4 regions of the Sphingobacterium sp. UBA3519 genome follow, and region 4 is predicted to be linked to each of the others. Evidence: riboswitches for the same ligand, from Rfam matches in the RefSeq annotation. Region 4 holds a riboswitch; each other region holds the start of a gene.
What was found. Region 4 has a riboswitch for S-adenosylmethionine ahead of metE (5-methyltetrahydropteroyltriglutamate--homocysteine S-methyltransferase). Riboswitches for the same ligand answer to the same signal wherever they lie in the genome.

Region 1: another riboswitch for S-adenosylmethionine. It lies ahead of B3297_RS18295 (O-acetylhomoserine aminocarboxypropyltransferase/cysteine synthase family protein); the one in region 4 lies ahead of metE (5-methyltetrahydropteroyltriglutamate--homocysteine S-methyltransferase).
Region 2: another riboswitch for S-adenosylmethionine. It lies ahead of B3297_RS14035 (methylenetetrahydrofolate reductase); the one in region 4 lies ahead of metE (5-methyltetrahydropteroyltriglutamate--homocysteine S-methyltransferase).
Region 3: another riboswitch for S-adenosylmethionine. It lies ahead of B3297_RS11925 (5-oxoprolinase); the one in region 4 lies ahead of metE (5-methyltetrahydropteroyltriglutamate--homocysteine S-methyltransferase).

Annotation. Positions count from the first base shown of each region.
Region 1 covers NZ_DFPI01000026.1:276,665-282,272, forward strand. Annotated here, with positions in the region: gene B3297_RS18285 (TonB-dependent receptor domain-containing protein) at 1-580, opposite strand, end outside; gene B3297_RS18290 (FUSC family protein) at 923-2,950, shown strand; SAM riboswitch class I at 3,133-3,245, shown strand; gene B3297_RS18295 (O-acetylhomoserine aminocarboxypropyltransferase/cysteine synthase family protein) at 3,507-4,817, shown strand; gene B3297_RS18300 (homoserine O-acetyltransferase family protein) at 4,851-5,608, shown strand, end outside.
Region 2 covers NZ_DFPI01000024.1:350,658-356,265, forward strand. Annotated here, with positions in the region: gene B3297_RS14030 (DUF2723 domain-containing protein) at 1-2,372, opposite strand, end outside; gene B3297_RS14035 (methylenetetrahydrofolate reductase) at 2,616-3,572, opposite strand; SAM riboswitch class I at 3,643-3,745, opposite strand; gene B3297_RS14040 (hypothetical protein) at 3,975-4,826, opposite strand; gene rimM (ribosome maturation factor RimM) at 4,937-5,461, opposite strand; gene B3297_RS14050 (30S ribosomal protein S16) at 5,581-5,608, opposite strand, start outside.
Region 3 covers NZ_DFPI01000022.1:192,602-198,209, forward strand. Annotated here, with positions in the region: gene B3297_RS11910 (HlyD family secretion protein) at 1-623, opposite strand, end outside; gene B3297_RS11915 (TolC family protein) at 623-1,900, opposite strand; gene B3297_RS11920 (DUF3050 domain-containing protein) at 2,165-2,935, opposite strand; SAM-I-IV-variant riboswitch at 3,146-3,239, shown strand; gene B3297_RS11925 (5-oxoprolinase) at 3,306-3,569, shown strand; gene B3297_RS11930 (hypothetical protein) at 3,600-3,905, opposite strand; gene B3297_RS11935 (DKNYY domain-containing protein) at 4,069-4,608, shown strand; gene B3297_RS11940 (hypothetical protein) at 4,625-4,933, opposite strand; gene B3297_RS11945 (hypothetical protein) at 4,965-5,608, opposite strand, start outside.
Region 4 covers NZ_DFPI01000011.1:176,123-181,730, forward strand. Annotated here, with positions in the region: gene metE (5-methyltetrahydropteroyltriglutamate--homocysteine S-methyltransferase) at 1-1,881, opposite strand, end outside; SAM riboswitch class I at 1,960-2,063, opposite strand; gene B3297_RS06265 (response regulator transcription factor) at 2,248-2,937, opposite strand; gene B3297_RS06270 (sensor histidine kinase) at 3,040-4,872, opposite strand; gene B3297_RS06275 (hypothetical protein) at 5,247-5,576, shown strand.

The sequences.
Region 1 (5,608 bases), on a different contig from region 4:
CTGCAGAAAGATAAGTAGGCTTACCATCAATCATGATGATCACATTACTTTTTCCACGTAGGTTGATCTTTTTGTTGTCTAAAGTTACCCCCGGGACCTTTTGCAAGAGTTCCAATGCGTTATTTCCGGTTGCCAAAATACTGTTCTCGACATTGAGCACAACTTTATCAAGGTGACTTTCAATTAATGGCTTCTTGCCAATTACCTGCGCCTCATCCAGCACTTTACTTTCCAGCTGTAATCGAATCGTATCCAGCACCTTGAAATCACCCGCACGCAGCATTATTTCCCCAGAACGATAAGTACCATAACCCACCGTGGACACCTGTAAGCTGTACTTCCCCTCGGGTATCGCAAACAACACAATTTCTCCATTTTCGTTGGATAAGGTTCCTTTTAACAAGACATCATTGGGTTTACGAAACAGTGAAATATTTGCGGCAGCAATGGGCTTGTTGTCCTGCCCAACAACGACAGTACGTAATTTCCCCCCGTCAGACTGTGCTGAAACGGGTCCGGCATTAGAACACAGGAATAAAACAATAGAAAATAAGAGCAATTTAATTTTTTGTGGTTTCATAATGTAATTTCTTTGGGCTATCGATCGGATAGTCAACTTCATAATAATGACAACAAACCTCGTGTATTCATTACACGTTGACTAGCAGAAATAGACAGGTAGTGCGATTCACTCGGTAGACAACCAAATAATATCGGTAAACCCTATCCTTCGCTGATCGCTTTTACAGCGGATAGGATCATGCGAGATAATTTTGAATCTTCTGAAACATATCGTAGGAAAATGACATCGAATCAAAATAAAAATTCAAAAAACAAATAAAATTCAAAACAAATAAATTGTATACAAAAAATATTAAGCATAATATTTGTATTTTTGCATCGAAAATTAGTAAACTGATTCATGAGCACTGTATCATTGAAGAAAAGACTCTACCGTATTTATATCCTTATAATACGATTTATGCATGGCGAGCATGCTGGAGACGCATTACGTAATGTTGCAGTCAGTATTTTGCCAAGTTTGGCGATCTATTTATTGGGAGCGCAAGCGAGCACGGCTATCGGAATCGGTGTCGGATCGTTGTTAACGACACTCACCGATCCTCCTGGCAACAGAAAAGATAAACTTTCTTCAGCTCTGGTATGTATTCCCACCTTCTTTATTGCATCATTGTTTACAGCTATTGTATTTCCCTATCATTGGCCCTTGGTTATCGTGCTAGCGTCAGCCGGTTTTATATGCACCTTATACGGCATTTTTGGAGCCCGCTATGCTGCAATTGGAAACATGACATTGATTCTCATGAGTTTTGTGATCGGAATGGCCCCACAACACCCCTTTGCGGTTAGCTTACAGATTACAACAGGGTCCATAATATATTACTTTTTTAGCCTTTTACAAGCCTATATACAACCTTATCGCTCTTTAAAACATGCCATGGCTAATGGCTTTCATGGATTGTCCCAATTTCTATTGATACGATCACAGTCTTACGATCCCGATATTCCTTTGAATATTACGTACAGTCGCGTAGGAAAAATTCATGGCCAGATCAGCGAACAGCAGGAACAAATCAGGTCTCTTCTGTTTCGAGAAAAAAAAATCATAAGCCAACAGTGGCATAAAAGCAATTATTGGCTCAGTCAGGTTTATGGATTAATTGACCTCCATGAGTTAATTATTGCGCTTGATCATGACTACGATGCAATTCGCAAAAATCTTGCAGACACGGGCAGCCTCCCCTTAATTCGTCACACAATCAAATTATTAGCGTTAGAAATCGATAGCTTTTCACAACCCAACAAGAGGTTCCGGTATGCACATCAATTATACCATAATAACTTTAAAATTAATGCCCTCTTACGGGATTTAAAAGAAATTCAAGAACAACAGGCCGATCCAGCAAAAGGTATATTATGTTCGATCATAAGCAACATCGAAGCAATTATTGATGTACTCAACAGAATCCAGGTCGCTTTTTATCAAAATCAGGAAATTCAGGATAAGATTGACACCAGCGAGTACCAACAATTTATCAGTCGACCATTACGTAATCTCGCTGATCTAAAAAGTAAACTCCATCTGAATAATCCGCTTTTTCGATTTGCGGTTCGGATGGCTCTTCTTTTTGGAACAGGTGCATTGATCGGTATTTTATTTTTGGATTTTAAATATACCTATTGGATCTTACTGACGATCGCTATTGTTGCCAGGCCAGCATTTTCAATGACAAAAACCCGTAATATAGAACGTATTGTCGGTACATTCTCGGGTATTATAGTTGGTGTGTTCTGCTTAATTTCTATTCATTTTCTTCCAGCACTCCTAACCATAGCTGCATTGGGTCTTTTTGGATTCTTTTTGTTCAACCGATCTAACTATATGGTCAGTGTCATCTTCATTACCTTGGGAATTGTGATTGCACTCAATCTGTTCGAAGGCAACATCAATCTCATTTTAGGCAGCCGAATACTTTTCACACTGATTGGAGCATTCTTGGCTATAGCGGGTTATTTCTTGATACCTGTACGCCAGAGCACAGGCATGGTTCAGCTGGCAAAAGAGGTATCCCTTTACAACGCGCATTATTTCCAGATCATCAATAACCGTCTGTCGGACGAAAGACAAAGTTCGTTTGATATACGACTGGCTCGTAAAAAGGCGCAGACCGCCATGGCCCTGTTTTCAGACGCCATTAATCAAATGAAAAAAGAACCCGAGCACAAATGGATGGATTGGTCACATATTCACCATTTTCAGGCACTCGCATATCAGGTCAATTCCCATTTGGTGGGCCTCTCGCTATCGTTAAACAAAAAGACGAATCGCCACCTCGCCTATGATATCCATAGTAGAATCGATGCGCTTAAACCTCTCCTAACAGATTTAAATCAAACTGCAGAACGGATCAATTTAAAGAAATCATAATACCCGATTGACAGTTACTTTTGCGGTTTCATCGGAAGATATGCGATGCCAATCGGCATGTTATTCAAAATTCCTTTAACTAAAAAATACCATTTCTTTTGCTTTAATAAAAAAAGAGTTTATATTTGTGTCGTCTTCGAAAGAAGATTTCTAATCAACACCTCCCTTCATCAGTAGGTCTTGATTTATAAAGAAGTGGCGAGAGACTGGCTCAATGACCCACTGGCAACCTTCAATTTGTTTGAAAAGGTGCCAATTCCTGTCCAAAACAATATCGTTTTGGAGCATATAAATGACATAAGACAATGATTATTAAATTACTGAAGTCCATTAAAAATTCAGGTTCAACACAAGTGAACCGCACGATAAGCGAAAGTGTAACCCATCGTACAATTGTATCGATGCGAATGCGAATGCGTATGCATATGCACTTCCATGCTTGTTAAAAATCATTTCCGTTTTCTTGGATAAAGATTTAACAGACCCTTCAAGGAGGTGTGTATGCTTCTCTTTTTACTTTGCAATTTCTTTTTGAACCCTTAAAATCTGATATATTATGTCTTCAAACAAAAATTTAAAATTCGAAACTCTTCAGGTTCACGCTGGCCAAGTCGCTGACCCTACTACGGGATCTAGAGCAGTTCCTATATATCAAACAACATCTTTTGTATTTGAAAATGCCGAACACGGCGCAAACTTATTTGCATTAAAGCAGTTCGGTAATATTTATACACGGATTATGAACCCTACTACGGATGTTTTCGAACAACGTATTGCGGCACTGGAAGGTGGAGTTGCAGCTGTTGCTGTTGCATCCGGCCAGGCGGCACAGTTTATAGCTTTAAATAATATTTTGGAAAGTGGTGACAATTTTGTTGCGGGATCCAACTTATACGGCGGTACATTCAACCAGTTTAAAGTTTCTTTTAAGCGCCTAGGCATCGAAGCTCGTTTTGCAACAGACGCCGAAGCCGATAAAATTGAAGCGCTCATTGATGATAAAACAAAAGCAATCTATGTTGAAACAATCGGAAACCCAAGTTTCAATATTCCCGACTTTGAAAAAATTGCTGCCGTAGCAAAAAAATATGACTTACCATTAATCGTCGACAATACTTTTGGAGCCGGAGGTTATTTATTTAAACCTCTGGAGTATGGTGCAAATGTGGTTGTTGAATCGGCAACTAAATGGATCGGTGGACATGGCACAAGCATTGGCGGTGTCATCGTCGACGGCGGAAACTACAATTGGGGCAATGGAAAATACCCGCAATTTTCCGAACCATCTGAAGGCTATCATGGTTTAGTATTTTCCGAAGTTTTCGGTGAAAGCGGACCATTCGGAAATATTCAATTTGCCATTCGGGCGCGTGTGGAAGGGCTCCGGGATTTCGGACCAGCACTCTCCCCTTTCAATTCATTTTTATTATTACAAGGACTTGAAACCTTGTCTTTGCGGGTGCAACGCCATGTAGACAACACTTTAGAGGTCGCAAAATGGCTTGAGGCGCATCCACAGGTAGAAAAAGTAAACTATCCGGGATTAAAAAGCTCTCCGAGCTTCGCTAACGCACAAAAATACCTTAAAAATGGCTATGGCGCGGTACTTTCTTTCCAGCTTAAAGGTGACGCAGCGCAAAAGGCCAATAGCTTTATCGACAGCTTAGAATTGATCAGTCATTTAGCCAATGTTGGTGATACGAAGTCATTGATTATTCATCCAGCAGCTACAACCCATCAACAATTGAGTGATGAAGATCAAGCCAATGCCGGAGTCTTCAAAGGCTTATTACGTCTTTCTGTAGGAATAGAGCATATTGATGATATCAAAGTTGATTTACAACAAGCTTTTGATAAAATTAAATAATCAGATTTTTTCGGCTTAAAACTTAAACGTGAAATGAGTAAGCATATATATCTGCACCCGGAGCCTTTTGTATTTGAAAATGGAAGAGAGCTTACTGATTTACAAATCAGTTATGAAACATTTGGCAAACCCAACGCAGATCGCAGCAATGTGATCTGGGTTTGCCATGCATTAACGGCCAATGCAGATGTGCTGGATTGGTGGTCCGGTCTTTTTGGAACAGGTGAGTTGTTTGATGCAAACGATTATTATATTATTTGTGCCAATGTCATAGGATCAGCATATAATAGCAGTAATCCGCTATCTGTAAACCCAGCAACCGGACAACCCTATTACCTATCTTTCCCCGAATTCACAGTGAGGGATTTGGTTCACGCACATCAAGTCCTTGCGGACCACCTGGAAATCAAACAAATAGAGATCCTTATCGGGGGGTCATTAGGCGGTCAACAAGCATTGGAATGGGCCGTATCGCACAGTATAGCCATCAACCATCTCATCGTGGTTGGAACAAATGCCGTCCACTCACCATGGGGTATTGCATTCAATGAAAGTCAACGTCTGGCCATTACAACTGATCGAACCTTTTACGCCAATCACCCTGATGGTGGAGCTAAAGGATTGAAAGTTGCACGCGCTATGGCACTGTTGTCTTACCGCAACTATACAACGTATGCCAACACGCAAAAGGAAGATGATAACGAAAAACTCGATCATTATAAAGCATCCTCCTATCAGAACTATCAGGGTGAAAAATTGGTGAAATGCTATAATGCGTACAGCTATTATTT
Region 2 (5,608 bases), on a different contig from region 4:
ATCGGTCTGTCCCAATGATTATTTTCAAGCACGGATAACAGGGTTAAATCCGACCTGGTCAGATGATCATTCGGAATTTCCCATTCCATTGCAGAAACTATAGCTCCCTGAAAATACGCCGGAACCGCATTTTTCTTAACCACCTCGTCTTTATCAATGCGCAATTGGACTTTCTTGGAAGGGAAATAGTTTTCCATATCACCGGAATTCAGCTGAACTTTATACTCCGGATCATCCGATGTGACAAACTGCAATAACTGCTGTATATCTACCGCATTGTCAAGTTGTCTATCTACGAAAGGGATATAATCACGAACGCCTTTTTTCGTCTTTTCAGCGGGAATCGTCACGGGGAGCCCTGCCGCTTGATACGTGGGTTGTTTGGCCTGTTGCATATACCAATCGCCTGTGAGATAGCTTAACACGACAACCCGAACATCCGGACGTACGCCCTCTACTTCTTGCAAATACCATACAGGAAATGTATCATGATCGCCATAGGTAAATAGAATAGCATTTGGAGCACAGGATTCCAAATAATTGCGTGCCATATCCCTTGCCAACGATTTCTCGGACCGATTATGATCATCCCAGTTTTGATGAGCCAAAATAATAGGGCCTCCCAACAGCGCAAAAGAAATACCTGTCGCTAAAGCGTAACGTGTTTGTACAAAACGGTTGAAAAACCGAACAAATGCTATTACTCCCAGCCCAATCCAGATCGCAAAAGCATAGAAAGACCCCACGTAAGCATAATCTCGTTCCCGGGGTTGCATAGGAGTTTGGTTGAGATAAACTACGATCGCTACCCCCGTAAACACAAACAGCAAGGTCAGTACCAAGGTATAAGGTTTATTGTTTCGGTACAACCAGATCGCACCAGCTATTCCGAGTAGCAGTGGAAGAAAAAAATAAGTGTTCCGGCTCGGGTCATGCTCCTGCGATCGAGATATTTTATCTTGCCCCCCTAAACGCCAATTATCCAATGGTCTGATCCCCGACAACCAGTTGCCGTCACTATAGGTCCCATATCCTTGCCTGTCATTCTGTCTACCCACAAAATTCCATAAGAAATATCGGGTATACATATCTCCCAGTTGAAAATTAAAAAAGAACTTAAAATTATCGGAAAACGTTGGCTGTTGCCCTTCTTTCAAATTGAGGTAACTTCTGTAATAAGCTTGATGGCTTCCATCTTGGCTATAGATACGCGGGAAAAAGGTTTCCTTATCAAATTGATATTTGTCTACCTGTGTGAAGGGAACATACTCCGACTTATCTTTCCGATAGCTCGTCTTACTATCGACGCCAACCACTTGCGAGTCATAATAAGGTCCTTTGAGTAACGGTTCCCGTATATATTGTTCACGGCTCAAATATCCTAAAAAAGAAAATACATTATCCGGCGCATTATTGTTCAAGGATGGATTTGCTTTCCCTCGGATCATGACCATGGTGTAGGAACTGTATCCAAATAAAACAAAACAAAGAACCAGCAAGGCTGTATTGAGTGTATATTTCTGCTTTTTATAGGAATAATATAGACCGTAAATTATCAATCCCCCCAATAATAGGCACGAGAAAAAAATTCCGGTACCAAATCCCATTCCCAATGAGTTCACAAATACGAGATCCACTTTAGCCGCTAGACCGACTAACCATTGAATAATTCCCCACAAAACGGCCCCCAAGATCAGCACTCCGACGAGGAAAGCTTTTATTGTCCCTTTCGCATTAACCTGTCTCGCTCTTCGGAAATAAACAACCATCGCGATAGCCGGGATTGCTAAAAGATTTAATAGATGCACTCCGATCGAAAGCCCCATAACAAAAGCAATAAAAACCAGCCAACGATCGCTACCGTCTTCATCTGCACGGACTTCCCACTTTAAAATTGCCCAAAATACAACTGCTGTACATAAGGAAGACATTGCATAAACTTCAGATTCTACTGCCGAATACCAAAATGAATCGCTGAAACTAAATGCCATTGCACCGACAACTCCTGCGCCGAAGATCTGCAGGTAGGTTGACAAAGAAGCTTGTTTGTCTTTGTTGAGTAGCTTTTTAGCAATGGCGGTTATTGTCCAAAATAAAAAGGTAACAGTAATTCCACTGCAAACTGCAGAACCTATATTCATCCAATAGGCGATCTGCCCCTTATTCCCTAAAGCGAGATTAGAAAATATATTCTGAATAAGAAGAAACAATGGTGCTCCCGGTTGATGTGCCACCTCCAATTTATAGGCACAGGCTATAAATTCACCGCAATCCCACCAGCTTACCGTCTTTTCAACTGTAGCGATATATACACAGGTGGCAATTAGTCCGCAAGCAAAACCGAGTAGAGAATTTAATCTATTGTACGTCATAAGGTCAATTGGTCTATTGTTAAAATCCTTTTTAGCACTTTAAGTTAAAAAGTTATCCTGACTCCGACACACGAATTAACACTATTTAACACCAGTACCTGACTGTAAACAGGCTATTCAACACTGAATATAGAGATCGACCTAAACCACGCTGCCGAGACTTTCAACCTATTTCAGGCTTTCACAATGAATATTATCATAAAAAAGGGAGCTTATCTGCTCCCTTTTTTATCATTTTATGAGTTAGGCTAGTTTTTCAACAATCTTCTTTGTTGGACCAGGATTACTCATCGTATAAAAATGTAATACCGGAGCGCCAAATTTAATCAGCTCCTGACACTGTTGTACCAACCACTCTTCACCTACCTGTCTGACGTCGGCATTCGTTTTACATGCCGCGACAGCGTCACTCAGTTCCTCTGGAATATCTAAATGAAAAATTCTTGGCAAGGTCACCAATTGCTTTTTTGTTGTCAGTGGTTTTAATCCCGGAATAATGGGCACATGGATTCCATTGTCCCTACATTTTGTTACAAATTCCTTGTATTTTTCAACATTAAAGAACATCTGAGTCACAATAAACTCTGCTCCCATATCGACTTTTTGTTTCAGATATTTAAAATCAGTATTGAAATTTGGAGATTCAAAATGCTTTTCGGGATACCCGGCTACTCCGATGCAAAAATCAGTCTTTTCCGACGTGATAATGTCTTCATGCAGATACTTTCCTTTATTCATATCGGTTACCTGTTCCAATAGGTCTGTTGCAAAAGCATGTCCACCATCGGTTGGTATAAAATCGGCATCGCCCTTACGTGCATCACCCCGCAACACCAAAACGTTATCTATCCCCAGGAAGTTCAAATCGATCAATGCATTTTCAGTTTCCTCTTTTGTAAAACCCCCACATATCAAATGTGGCACCGCATCCACTTTATATTTATTCATGATGGCCGCACATATCGCCACTGTCCCAGGACGTTTACGATAGGAAACACGTTCCAGTAATCCACTCGCATGCTCTTTATAGATATAATCTTCCCGATGGTAGGTGACGTCGATAAAAGGAGGTTTAAACTCCATCAGTTCATCCATGGTTTTAAAAATACTTTGGATGCCCTGCCCTTTCGCCGGTGGCAATAGCTCAAAAGAAAACAATGTTTTTCCTTTGGCATTCTGGATATGATCGATAATCTTCATTAAAAAACTGTTTTTAGTTTGGTTGGCTTACATCGAAACGCACACGTCGAGGAATCGTTTATCTACATGTAACTTATCTTTCCCACATGGAGTAGGGTAGAATTTAGCACCTTGAACAATACAGGTTGCTAAGGCTTCAACGGGTCTATTCCCTCGGCCTTTCTCTATAAGCGTTGCTAATATCGTTTTAAAAAATCAAAAGACAAAAATATTTTTTCGAAAAGGCAAAAATAGCAGCAAAAAGACTTCAATAAACGATGTTTCAACGTCACTTTAGCTTTGTGTCCATGCAACGACAGGATTCTTCGCGCTACCAAGAGTTAAAGACCTAGAAAAACCAGTAGAATTAACGATCGAGGATCATAGACAGCGAAGAGATTGACTATGCCACAAGAACATTGGCTAAAGATTAGCTGCCAAAGAATTCCGTAAATTTTTGAGATAAAATGTGATCAATAAGAGTCCCCGAACATGGTACTCTTCTTTCGATCCATATTTAAATCCGTCAAATAAATAGTGATAGGCGACTAATGCCTCTTTTTCGTTGTAAAATAATTCCTTCCAAGAATCAGGAACATCTGCCCATGCCTTGAGCACAATGCCATTCTCGGCATAAATAATTGGTGATTCGACACCATCCATTCGATAATCGTGATGGGTGCCAGAGCTTGATATGTGTTGGAAATAAGCGATAGAATAATCTACGAAATTCAAGGCCCTCGCTTTTATCTCCTTTTCACTTTCTGATTTTACCGGAGCATTTCGCCATAAATTCACTTGGCTATCAAATTTACTGGGCGTTTCCCGGATAAGGGTTTTATCTAACACAAAGTTGATATAAAGTCTTTCACTAGTGGGTATACGTGCTGAGCTAAACTGTGAAAAATCACCTCTCAGCTGAACAAAATCTTTTTTTATTTTAACAATATCCAAAGCGACACTACCTTTTTTCTCATCCGTCAATTCTAATCTATCACCGTCAAATTTGTACTTACCAAAGAGTAAGATATCATCAATCGCCATGACAAACTGGTCCTTATCATGAAGCGAAAGAAAGGATCGGTATAGAATAGGATCATTACCATAGGTATCTGCCTCCACATTTTGGGGAGATTCTCTTTTTAATTTATGATACTCATCATTTGGATAGCCCAATATCATTTGGTAGTTACCTTCAGGAAACTCCTTTTTCTTCCCAAAGAAAGTACACGAAGACAATGAGAGTGTGAATAACAGCAGTAATAACGGTTTCAAAATCAATTAATAATTATGCCCAATAGTAATATTAATATATAAGGACCAAGATAAGAAATTACTGCAATAGTAAGTATAGGATATTCAATTGAATAAGCTTGGGGATATGCCTATTCCTTATACAGATCGACCAATCCCTCAGGCAATTCAACTTCAATGATCTCCTCTTCGCCATCAATTCCTAAGATCAAATCGTCGGACAGCGGAAACATCAGTTCTTTGCCATCCATATCTACTGTGGCGACAAATTGTTGTGGGAATTCCTGAACATCTGTTATTTGCCCCAGTTCGCCATGGTTTTCATCGATCACTAAAAATCCGATTAAATCAGTATATCTAAAATCATCCGGGTCTCGCTCGGGCATTTTATCATTGGAAAGATATAGCTTTTTACGAACGAGTACCTGAGCCTTATCGATATGATCCACATCCTCAAATGTTACATAAGCAGTGCTATTTTTTTGAAATTTAATGGCATCAACAAAATAAGGAACAAGCTTTTTGTTCACTTCTACAAAGACAACATCGATATCCAAACTCTCGTATTCTTCGAATTCAAAAAACAGTTGTACTTCTCCTTTAAGACCTCTTGTTTTACTGATGTAACCGATGTAAAAGCATTGATCAATAGTCATATTTTTCTTATTTGGCGATTAGCTGTGAGACATGATTTGGCAAACGATTAGCCTATTGGCTGTTTCAAAAAAAGCCGGCTCAAGATTGAGTCGGCTTTCTCGAATACTTTATGAAAGAATTAACCTTCAGTTTCTTCTGATGCAGGA
Region 3 (5,608 bases), on a different contig from region 4:
GCCGTTAAACGAACACGTTCGGCATCAACCACACCTTTTTTCATATCCACATCATGCACACGCTCCTGTGAAGCCTGTAATTTATGCTTTAACGAAGCCAGCTCACTCTTATACACATCCAACGTCGCTTTTACATCCTCCAGTTGCTGTGCCGTTGCAGACTTTTCCTGAAACAAATAATTATATCGATCATATTCCAACTGTTGCTTGGTTACCCGAGCCTCCCCGGCAGCAATTGATGTGCGTAAAGATTCATGTTCCGCCTGGAGAATTTCCTTTTGACTATGAAGAACATTGATCTCTGCAGCTTCCTTATTGACGGATGCCGCTACCTGATCAGCCTCATATTTATATTCCTTATTATCTATAAGCAACAAGGTATCACCCCGTTTAACCAATTGATGATCGTGATAATGCACAGAAACTACATATCCTCCTACCCGGGAAACAATGGGATTGATATACTGCGTTACCTGTGCATCATTTGTGTAGGTATACCGCAGTCGCATCCATAATGCTTGAGCGCCCCATAACAACAAGGCCAACAAGACAATTCCGGCCAACCAGTTGGTGATTCGAGTGAGTTGTGCCTCCACAACTGTTCTTCGTGATTTAGGTTTCATTAGATAGTACCCTTCAAAAATTCGATAAAATAATAATGTTTCTGTATCGCAATATGTGCGGTTTCAAGATCAAAAAGTGTTTTTAGGTATTGCATATCAGCATCCAATAGATCCGTAATCAAAGCCGATGATTTAAAATACCTGTTTTTTATAATTCGTGCATTTTCCTGCGCCAACGCCTTATTGTTTTGACAGACGTCCTGCTGCTTAATAGCCAATTGATAATCCAACAGGGCCTGTAACAGCTGATTTTCCAGAATCTCCTCTTCATGATGGTGTTTTACCTCTTGTCGATCCAATGCGATCTGTGCTCCGCGCACCACGTTTTTATTGAGATAGATAGCCGAGATCGGTATGCTTAATTTGAGCCCTGTGATACTCAGATTATACCAGCTGGGATTATAGGGATACAAGAAGACCTGTGGATTGGCAAAGGTAAATGTGCTGGTCAAACCCAACTCAGGAAGATAATTTGATCGCGCCTGTTTGACCGACAATTTCTTCAAAACAACTTCCTGTTCGGATTTTAGAAGGGAAAAAGCATGGCTTCGCGCTTCGGCAACAAGCGCTTCATAGCTGGGGCTTTCCACTTTAAAAGGTTCGGTCAAGGGGATAATCTCTGCTGTAATACCGCCAATTAGCTGCAGCTTCTGATTTGCAGCCTGAATATCATGACCGATCTGCACGAGCAACAGTTCCCGCTTCGAAAGTTCCAACGAAATACGCAAGACGTCACTGTGTAATACCACGCCCGCCTTATACAGATGCTCAATCTCCTTGAGCTGTACCCGTTGATCAGCAATATCCTGCTCGATTAAAGATCGGTTACTATACGACAGTTCCAAATCCAAAAAAAGATTGCAAACCTCCAATTTCGTCTGTGCTGCGGCATTCTTCCAATCGATTCTAGCCAGCTCATTTTCCAGTTTTTTGGACTCTATTTTCATTAGGTCCCGATGCCCATTGTAGAGGTTCAGATAAAAATCCAGGCCGCTATCGTACAAGTAATGAATGATATCATGCTGGGAAGGTTTATTTAAAAGCCCCTGGTCATATACAGGCATATTACTTGCATAACTAGCAGAAGCTCTGGCGGAAATCTTAGGGAGCAACTCCATGCGTTGCTGCTGTACTGCCACCTCAGTTTCTTTGAGCTGCAAATAGGACTGCTCGATGTATTTACTGTTTTGTAGTGCTTTGTCGATCATGTCTTTCAGCGACATACGCAAAGAATCGAGGGCGAAGGTGTCCGAAATAGCGCATACTAACAATCCCATGGTTAGTATGCCTTTTGCCCAATAGGGAGGAAAAAAGTTCACGTGTGCTATGTAATTTTTTTGCGTTGCAAACTTAGACACTTATTGGAACTTGGATTTCTTCACAAACGCCAATATGTTATGGAAAAAAGACATTTTTTCATCAATTCAAACAAAAAGACCAATATCTGCCAAGAAGTCCTTACAATATCCTTTTTTACAGCACATAAAAAAGGCCTTTCAAATCATGATTTGAAAGGCCTTTCTCGACGGTATAATAATAGATTATCCGTATAAGGAATCTTCTATTGCATTCCACAACTGGATTCTCTTTTGTAGCGCAACTTTACTGATCTCTTTCATTTCCGTCCATTTAACCTCATCGTCCTTCGCAAGATCTGTGATCATCTGCATCGCCAACGGTCCATGCTCGTCGCCGTCAAGATCAATATGGCGTTGAAAATAATAAATAAAGCTATCCAGATTGGCTGTAGGAAAGTTTGTTTTAATTTCTTCCAAAATAGAGGTAAACATTCCCGGGATAAGATCTTCGCGTCCAAATGTAAATGCTGCGGCAATTTTATGCACCTCGCCCTCAGCAATCACTTCGAATGTAAAATTCAAAAAGTCTTTGATCCGCTTGTCCAATGTGGTCGTTGCAATGACATCGAATATGTTGTTCGATTTTTTGGCTTGAGCAATAAATTTGTTGACCAGATGAAGGTCGGCACCCATGGCATCCATGGCGTCCAGATACATCTCAAAGTGGCTCAAACGGCGGCCATCAATGTATTCATCCGATTCCTCAGCCAAGACAATTTCGTTGATTAGATAGCGTGTTGATGGATGCTCACTCGCAAACCAAGGTAAAGTCGTACAGGTCAATTTAATCTGTAAAGCTTTTAGTAAAGACATAAAATCCCATACAGCGTACACATGCCCTTCTGTAAAAGAACGTAGATTCTTGATCGTTTTGATCTTACGATACAAAGGGTGTTGCAATAATACCTCGCGTTCGGTAGCAATGTATTCGTTAATTTCCGCAATTCTATTCATGGCGCAAAAGTATTGTCTTATCTCTGTTTTTAAAAGTATTTTCGATGAGATTACAGTAACATGATAAATTTTTCGCCCAGCTATCCGCTTCATAACCAAATCACAGCCAACAACGCGCCTCGCTTTTGAACTCCCTATTCCTGTTGTTAGCGCTCATTTACCCTTAAAAACAAAAATATTTTTTATTATAAAAAATAATCTATTATATTTGTAGAGTATTCAGAATTGCATGATGCAATACCAACCGAGTGGAGGCACCGCGGTGGTAAATTAATACGGGTTTCGACCAAAATAAACGTCACAGAACGATTATTTTCCCAACAAGATCTGGATACAGTTTATGGTTTAATCCTTTAAATTTTTAAATTGTATGGCTACTACAACAAATCTTTACCAACACTTACTGGAAAAATTCAGTTATTACTCAACAGATGAACTGATCCAGCTCAACAATGACACGATTTTAGGACAAGGCTGGGGTTCAGCCAAAGCAACCTTTAGAACAGCTTTGATCAGTACGTTCTCCAAAAGAGGACTGGATCTTTCCAACATCATTTCCAAGGAAGACGGTTTTACCTCGGTGAAGCATGTCCCTGTACGCTTGGAACAGAATGTCCTGATTCCTTTACAGTAATCGTTATCGGCAAAAAAAGGTAGGCCTAGCCTACCCTTTTGTCAATGAGTGATGATATTTTAAGGTATGATTGAGTGAATGTGCGGTCTGCCGGGCATCGTCCTGATAGGACGATAAATCTTGGCAGGCTCTGATATCTGCTACATCCACCTTGTTTCTTACTTTGCTGATGACCTGATTTAATTCCGATTTCCAGTTGCCCGGATCGCCAAAATCGTCCACCCAATTTTTGTTGATAAACCTTTTATAGTTCAAAAGCAAAATATACAATTCCTCACCACTACCGGCGCGATTGATTGACGTGCGCCAGTTCTCTAATTTTTCTTTAAAACTCATAACCAGCAATATACAAAAAAATATTTGGATTCCAAAATAGTTGCATTTGAAACGGATAAGGATAACGAGAAATAAAATGATAAAATGATTAAATCTTCGGTGAATTATCTTGGTCATAAAGGAGGGATTCAATATAAATATCATATTATAAAACAGATACATTATGGCCTTTATCCACTTAAAAAATATGCTTGTTATTTCCTTTGCATTGCTATGTATATTGGAGAAAAGTATTGCTCAACAAGGTCGTCACAATAAAAGATCTACGTCTCAGACGACGTTTCGACATGACAGAGAAAACGATTATGTCAACATAGGCAACCGGATCTTCTACAGGGATAAGATGGTCGAAGGTGTCGATGCACGATCTTTCAAAGACCTTGGCAATGCTTATGCAATAGACAACTGGAATGCCTATTATCGTGGCGTTAAGATTAAAGATGTCTCTGCGCCCAGCTTTAAAATACTGGATGAAGGATATGCCAAAGACAGTTGGAATGTCTATTATAGAGGCAATCGACTAAAAGATGTATCCGACCAAAGCTTTGTTCTTCTCGGTGATGGATACAGCAAAGATAGCTGGAAAGTCTATTATTTTGGTCAGGAGATAAAAGATGCAACTGCTTTTACATTTAAATATCTGGGCAAAGGTTATGCGAAGGATAGCTGGAATGAATATTATAGAGGAAAAAAATTAGAATAGAAAATAGACCACGGGATTATTCTATTGAATAATTCCAATTTCCTAATCCTTTCGGTATCTCCCAGGATTCGGCTTTGGTCTTGTAATTATTAAAGTGACCTTTTTCCCAAGTGGTAATATGGTAACCTTTACAGAACTTACAATAATAAGCCCTTTTGCAGGCATCTTTACCCATCCTGTGTTTGATACGTTTACCATCCAGTTTGTTTTTCATCCGGGATCTGAACTTAAAGTGAAGCATTGCCCATTGCGCCTCAATTAAAGAAGGAAATCCAACTTTACCAGTAGCTCGGCATTTCCAGGTATTGTCCCTTACTTTTTCCATAATCTATCTATTAAAGTTCATCTATTCAATTTTATTGCTCCTTTTCTATTGGCACCTGCATCATGACCCATTCTCTGATATGTTTTGCAATTTTATCGGATACCTCAAAATTATACCTTCCCTCAAAAGGGATTTTGAGCAGGATACGCAATCGGCCCCGTTTCAGTTGCAGGCAAGCTTGGATCATATCCAAAGGTATAGCCTTATCCCGGTCTATCTTTTGTACAAATCCCTTCGTGCTATTGACAACTTCCTTTAAGCTGCGCTGCTCGCCACAAGTCAGATTTTCGTCCATCGCAGTTCTTAAATAAAGGCTGACTATACCATTTTTATAAGTAAAAATCCCGATATCCTTATAGGATATCTTTTGGGACAAGATTTTATTATTGAGCAGGAATACTTCCTGTTCCAGATCCATGGATCTTAACAGAGCTAAGTCTATTTCATCCATTGCATCCACATCTCTATCTTCCCCTGCTGTTTCCAGGATCTCTTTCAGCTCTTCGATGCCCGGAGAAAGCAGCTCAATCTGCTCCTGGAGATCTATCGTTCTTGATTCCTGCTGCAGGATAGTTTCTTTCTGTTCTAAAATCAATATTTTTTGCCTGTGGTAAACAGCGACGTAGAAATAAACTGTATAGGACATGTTCAGGACCAGAATACCGCTAAATATGA
Region 4 (5,608 bases):
TTTACGTAACGGTAATCCTTCACGGATAGCTGGTTCATCGATTTGTATGATTTTGATACCTGCTTTTTCCAAGGCTTGTACTTCATCCAAGATCGCCAATGCAATTTGGTAAGTCGTTGTTGAGCGCGGTTGATCGTTACGTACGAAAGACCATTGTAAGATTGTTACAGGACCAGTCAACATACCTTTAACCGGACGATTTGTCAATGATTGTGCATATGAAGACCAACGGACAGTCATATCTTCAGGACGGTATACGTCACCATAGATAATCGGAGGTTTTACACAACGTGAACCGTAAGATTGTACCCAACCATTTTGTGTGAAAGCGTAACCAGCCAATTGTTCACCGAAGTATTCAACCATGTCATTACGTTCGAATTCGCCGTGTACTAATACGTCGATATCCAATTGCTCTTGAAGACGGATGGTGTTTTCTGTTTCTTCTGCGATTGCTTTATCGTATTCTGCCTGCGTAATAGCACCCTTTTTCAGATCTGCTCTCCATTTACGAACATCTTTCGTTTGTGGGAATGAACCGATAGTTGTGGTCGGGAACGCCGGTAAGTTGAATTTCGCTTGTTGCGCTGCTTTACGGTCTGCAAATGCTGAAGTGCGTTTTGCATCGTCATCAGTAATATTGCTTGTACGTGTTTTAACCTCTGGTTTGTGGATCAATGGAGAGGTACGGCGGCTTTCAGCAGCCGCTTTGTTCGCTTCGAAGCGTTTTGCTGTTTCAGCATCAACTTCTCCCTCCGCTAGTACGGCTAAGTCTTTTACTTCAGCTAATTTTTGTTTAGCAAATGCTAACCAGTTTTTTACTTCAGCTGGTAGCGATTGTTCATTGTGTTCATTGTCTAAGTCAAAAGGAACGTGCAACAGTGATGAAGAAGGAGCTACCCATACACGGTCTTTTCCTAATGCATCAACAGCCTGTTTGATTTTAACCAATGATTTTTCGTAATCATTTTTCCAGATGTTACGGCCTTCAACAATACCTAAAGATAATGTTAATGAAGCAGGAACTTTAGCCAATACCGTATCCAATTGATTTTCACCGCGTACCAGATCCAAATGTAAAGCATGGATAGGTAGGTTAACTGCGATATCTTCGTTGTCTTTTAAAGATTCGAAGTAAGTCGTTGCGATTAATTTGATATTTTTTGCTGCTGCAGCTAATTTTTCGAAAGTAGGTTGATATAAAGCTTTTACTTTAGCATCTAAATCCAATGCTAAGAAAGGCTCGTCAATCTGAACATATTGTGCACCAGCATCAGCTAGTTTAGCTAGTATTTGCTCATATACTGGAATAAGTTTATCCAATAAATCGATACGGTCGAAGCCAGCTTCTTTTTCTTTACCGATCAAAAGGTATGTAATAGGACCTAATAGAACTGGTTTAGTATCGATGCCCAATGATTTTGCTTCGTTGTATTCATTTAAGAATTTTTCGGAAGTCAATTTGAATTCTTGATCTTTGGTGAATTCTGGTACCATGTAGTGGTAGTTCGTATCCAACCACTTGGTCATTTCCATTGCAGTCACGTCGATTCCTTCTTGTTGGAAACCGCGCGCCATGGCAAAATATAGATCTAAACTGTAATTGTTGTCTACTTTATTCAATAAAGAATGGTAGCGAGCAGGAATTGCACCAACAGTGAGGGTTAAATCCAATACTTGATCGTAAAAAGAGAAATCATTGGAAGGGATCAAATCTATTCCAGCATCTTTTTGTGTTTTCCAATTGCCTTCACGAATTTTTTTTGCTGTGTCCAATAATTCCTCAACAGAAGATTTTTTAGCCCAATAGGCCTCATTGGCTTTTTTCAATTCGCGGAACGCGCCCACACGAGGGTAACCTAAATTGTTAGTCAATAACATAATGAATGTTTTTAATATTTCTTTTTCAACTATATTTCTTGCTAGAGAGAGAAGGACACACTAGAATTTGGTGACTTCGGCTTATCATTCCCATATCAAGTAGGGTAGAATTTAGCACCTTGTCAAGGGACAGGTTGCTAAGGCTTCATCGGGTCTATTCCCTCTGCCTTTCTCTATAAGCGACGCTAAGTTAGAACATTTCTTTTTGAAATGCAAATTTTTTATAAAAGTGCGTCAATTTTTTATATTCTACTAAGGATGAAATTGTTTTGTTCTTTTATTTTCATCCACGAATTCGAGTAAGTCACGCTTGAATACGTGTGTAGCATAAAAAGGGGAATGACTATATTTTTCATTCCCCTTTTTTTAGCTGACCAAAAGTTTGTAACCTTTTCCGTGCACATTGACAATTTCAACTTTGCTATCTTCTTTTAGATATTTACGAAGTTTACTGAGAAATACATCCATACTTCTACCCGTAAAATAGTTATCATCATGCCATATTTTTAACAACGCTTCTTCCCGGGTCAGCACATCATTTTTCTTTAAGCAAAGCAAGCGGAGTAGTTCAGCTTCTTTCGTGGAGAGTTTTTGCATCTGTCCTTTGTAAGAAATCTGCTGACTTGTATAATCAAAGAAATAATCGCCAATTTCAAATTTATCCGCAACCACTTCTTCTTCTTTGTCTCGAACACTGCGTTTCAGCAAAGCATTGATGCGGAGCAATAATTCTTCCACTCGAAAAGGCTTGGTGATATAATCATCTCCTCCTAGCTCAAAGGCTTCGGTCTTATCTTCCATCATCCCCTTTGCTGTGGCAAAGATAATAGGAACAGTATTGTTTGTTTTTCTGATTTCACGTCCAACTGTAAATCCGTCCTTTTTTGGCATCATGACATCAAAAATACAAAGGTCGTAGTTATTTTTTTTGAATTGAGAAATCGCTTCATCTCCATCCGTGCATAATGTGACGTCAAATTTTCCCTTTAATTCGAGATAGTCTTTTAAAAGATCCCCCAAATTAGGATCATCTTCTGCTAATAATATCTTTTGCATAATGAATATATTAATTTTCACCAATGTCCCTTGATGCTGATAAATCAGCCTTCCTCAACCTTTGAAATTTTTTAAAGAGGAAATATACAAAAAAGGAACGTTTTATTTTTTAATAGGCAAAATTACTTCAAAGGTCGTGCCTTTATCTTTTTCACTTTTAACTGTAATTTTTCCGTTCAGCCTTCTCAGAATGTCCTGTACATAACTTAAGCCAAGGCCAAATCCTTTGACATTATGAACATTCCCAGTTGGAATACGGTAAAACTGGTCGAAAATCTTTTGCAGGTGATCCCGGCTCATCCCAATACCATTGTCGGCTATGGTGACAACAATGGTGTCGCCAACATTTTTTGAATTGATGTTGACATGTAAATCTCCTTTGCTGTACTTGATGGCATTATCCAAAAGATTGTAAAATACATTGGAAAAATGTAACTCATCACCAACGACAACATCCTTGGTCGCTGCAAGATCTATACTGAATTTCCCGCCAATATTTTGCATCCGTAGCTGCATACTATCCGTTACTGCCGAAACAAGATCATTGATGCATACTTCTACCTGGTCGAGTTTTAGCGTTTCTTTTTCTAGTCTTGCCAAATCGAGCACACGTTCAATATGATTTCCGAGTCTAACATTTTCGTCGTAGATGATATTAGCCAATTTCTGAACGCGCTTGTGGTCGGCATTGATGTCTGGATCTTTAAGTGACTCACTGGCAATCATAATTGTTGCAACAGGTGTTTTAAACTCATGCGTCATGTTGTTGATGAAATCCGTCTTCATTTCCGAAACTTTCTTTTGTCTGAAGATGATAATCAGTGTATAAGCAAAACACCCCACCAACAAGAAAAGCAGTGCCAGCATGGGCAGCAACAGATAGCCCATATTATCGGCAATTATCGCCTTTTTATTGGGGAAATAGATGGTTAATTTTCCTGGCGCAGCACCGATATCACCTTTAAAAAGTGCCGTTGAGTATTTGGTTGTATTTGTTGGGTTATTTAAAGCGGCTTCGTTTAAAATATTATTTAGTAATATATTGTTTGTGCTCCATATTTCAATATTGAAAGGAGCTTTAATGTCGCGTTGAGCCAACTCCTCTTTGATAAGTTCTTGAACGATGATCACATTCAATCGATCCTTTAATGGACGTTTAGCAAGCTCCATTCCAATAGCAATATCTTCGATGTAGTCTGCTTTTTTGCCGCCCAGCATGGCAACGGAATCATATACATTAAAGCCACTCCACGCGTTTTTTCTGTTGAGGATATCCAATCTTTTTTCCAAATCAGAAATTGTTTTCGCAAGTTTCGCATTCTCTCTTGGAGGTAATGTGGCTACCCGGAATTTTGTTTGTTGATTGACCAGTGGGTCCATTAGGGGGATAACAAACCGCGTGCTATCGTCCTTCCCATTGATCTGATCATCTACCTTTGAAGCATTTAACATGATAAAAGCCTGTACCAAATTATCGTCGGTAAGCTCATTTGAAACAGAAAATTTGATAAATTTCTGGTACTCCGGTCTTTTGATGTATGTTTCGTAGAATGAATTTTTGATTTCAATTACATTTGGATACAATGCACGTAATTGGTCTTCTTGCTCTTTAAAGTTTGAGAAAACAACATGTTGTTTGTTTTTTAATTCTTCAATTCTATACTGTATTTCGAGTTGCTCGGCCAAAAGACGTTGTTTGGCCTGTTCCTGCTTGGATTTTTCAATGTTACGCTCCTGTTGAACCTTAGCGAAGTCAACTACCTCCCGTCGTTCAAGCTTACCGGCAACAGCTGTAATCGCAGCATTGACGGACTCATCAAATAATTGAGACTTTTGGCGATAAGAATCTCTCAGAAAATAGAATTGCATGGCCAATACCCCAATTAGAGCGAGAGACATCAGTCCAATGATTAATACAATGCTATTTTTCTTCATTAGTATTGGGTATTAAATAAATGTATTTTGAATATATCAAAAAGTTTATAGCGCTCAGTTTATTTACCATTTGCGTATTCATCCCTTATGCCATGTGAGCGGCCATTTAAGGTGCGATAGCTCATTTTTTCTTAAATTGTTACAAATATAAAGATGCTAATGTGTTTTGTAGCTGTTTTAACAATGTTTAACAGCAATCTGTTTAAATATAGATGCTGTTCTTTGTAAATTAGTGAATAGAAATGGATTATGTGCTGAATTGCGCTGTGGACAAATTTTAATCTACGCGGTTGAGTCTAACTGCTGGAGAAGTGAATAAGCCGAATATGACGCGTTCATTGGTACAATGAGTGCTCTTTAATAACTATATAAAGATGAAAAGCTACGTATTATTATTGGTATTGTCTTCCATAGGGACCATTGCTTTAGGACAAGTAAAGGTGAAACCGCAGATTCCTTTAATGGAGGAAAAAGAATCAAAGATGCCTGTCTTTAAATTGGATTCTTCAGATGAAAAGTATCATATGCCCATTAAGAAGCCAAATCGTGTGGACGGTCTAGCCCCAATGCCAGGAACGGAAAAAATGCCCAAAGGTGATGAGAAAGAAAACAATCTTCCTTTTAGGCGCTTGAATGATTCGCTAAAGGTGAAGGACTTTAAATTAAAAATCGACTCCTTGTATCCAAACAAGCAAAAAAAATAGCGTTCTAGATAGAACGCTATTTTTTTTGCTTT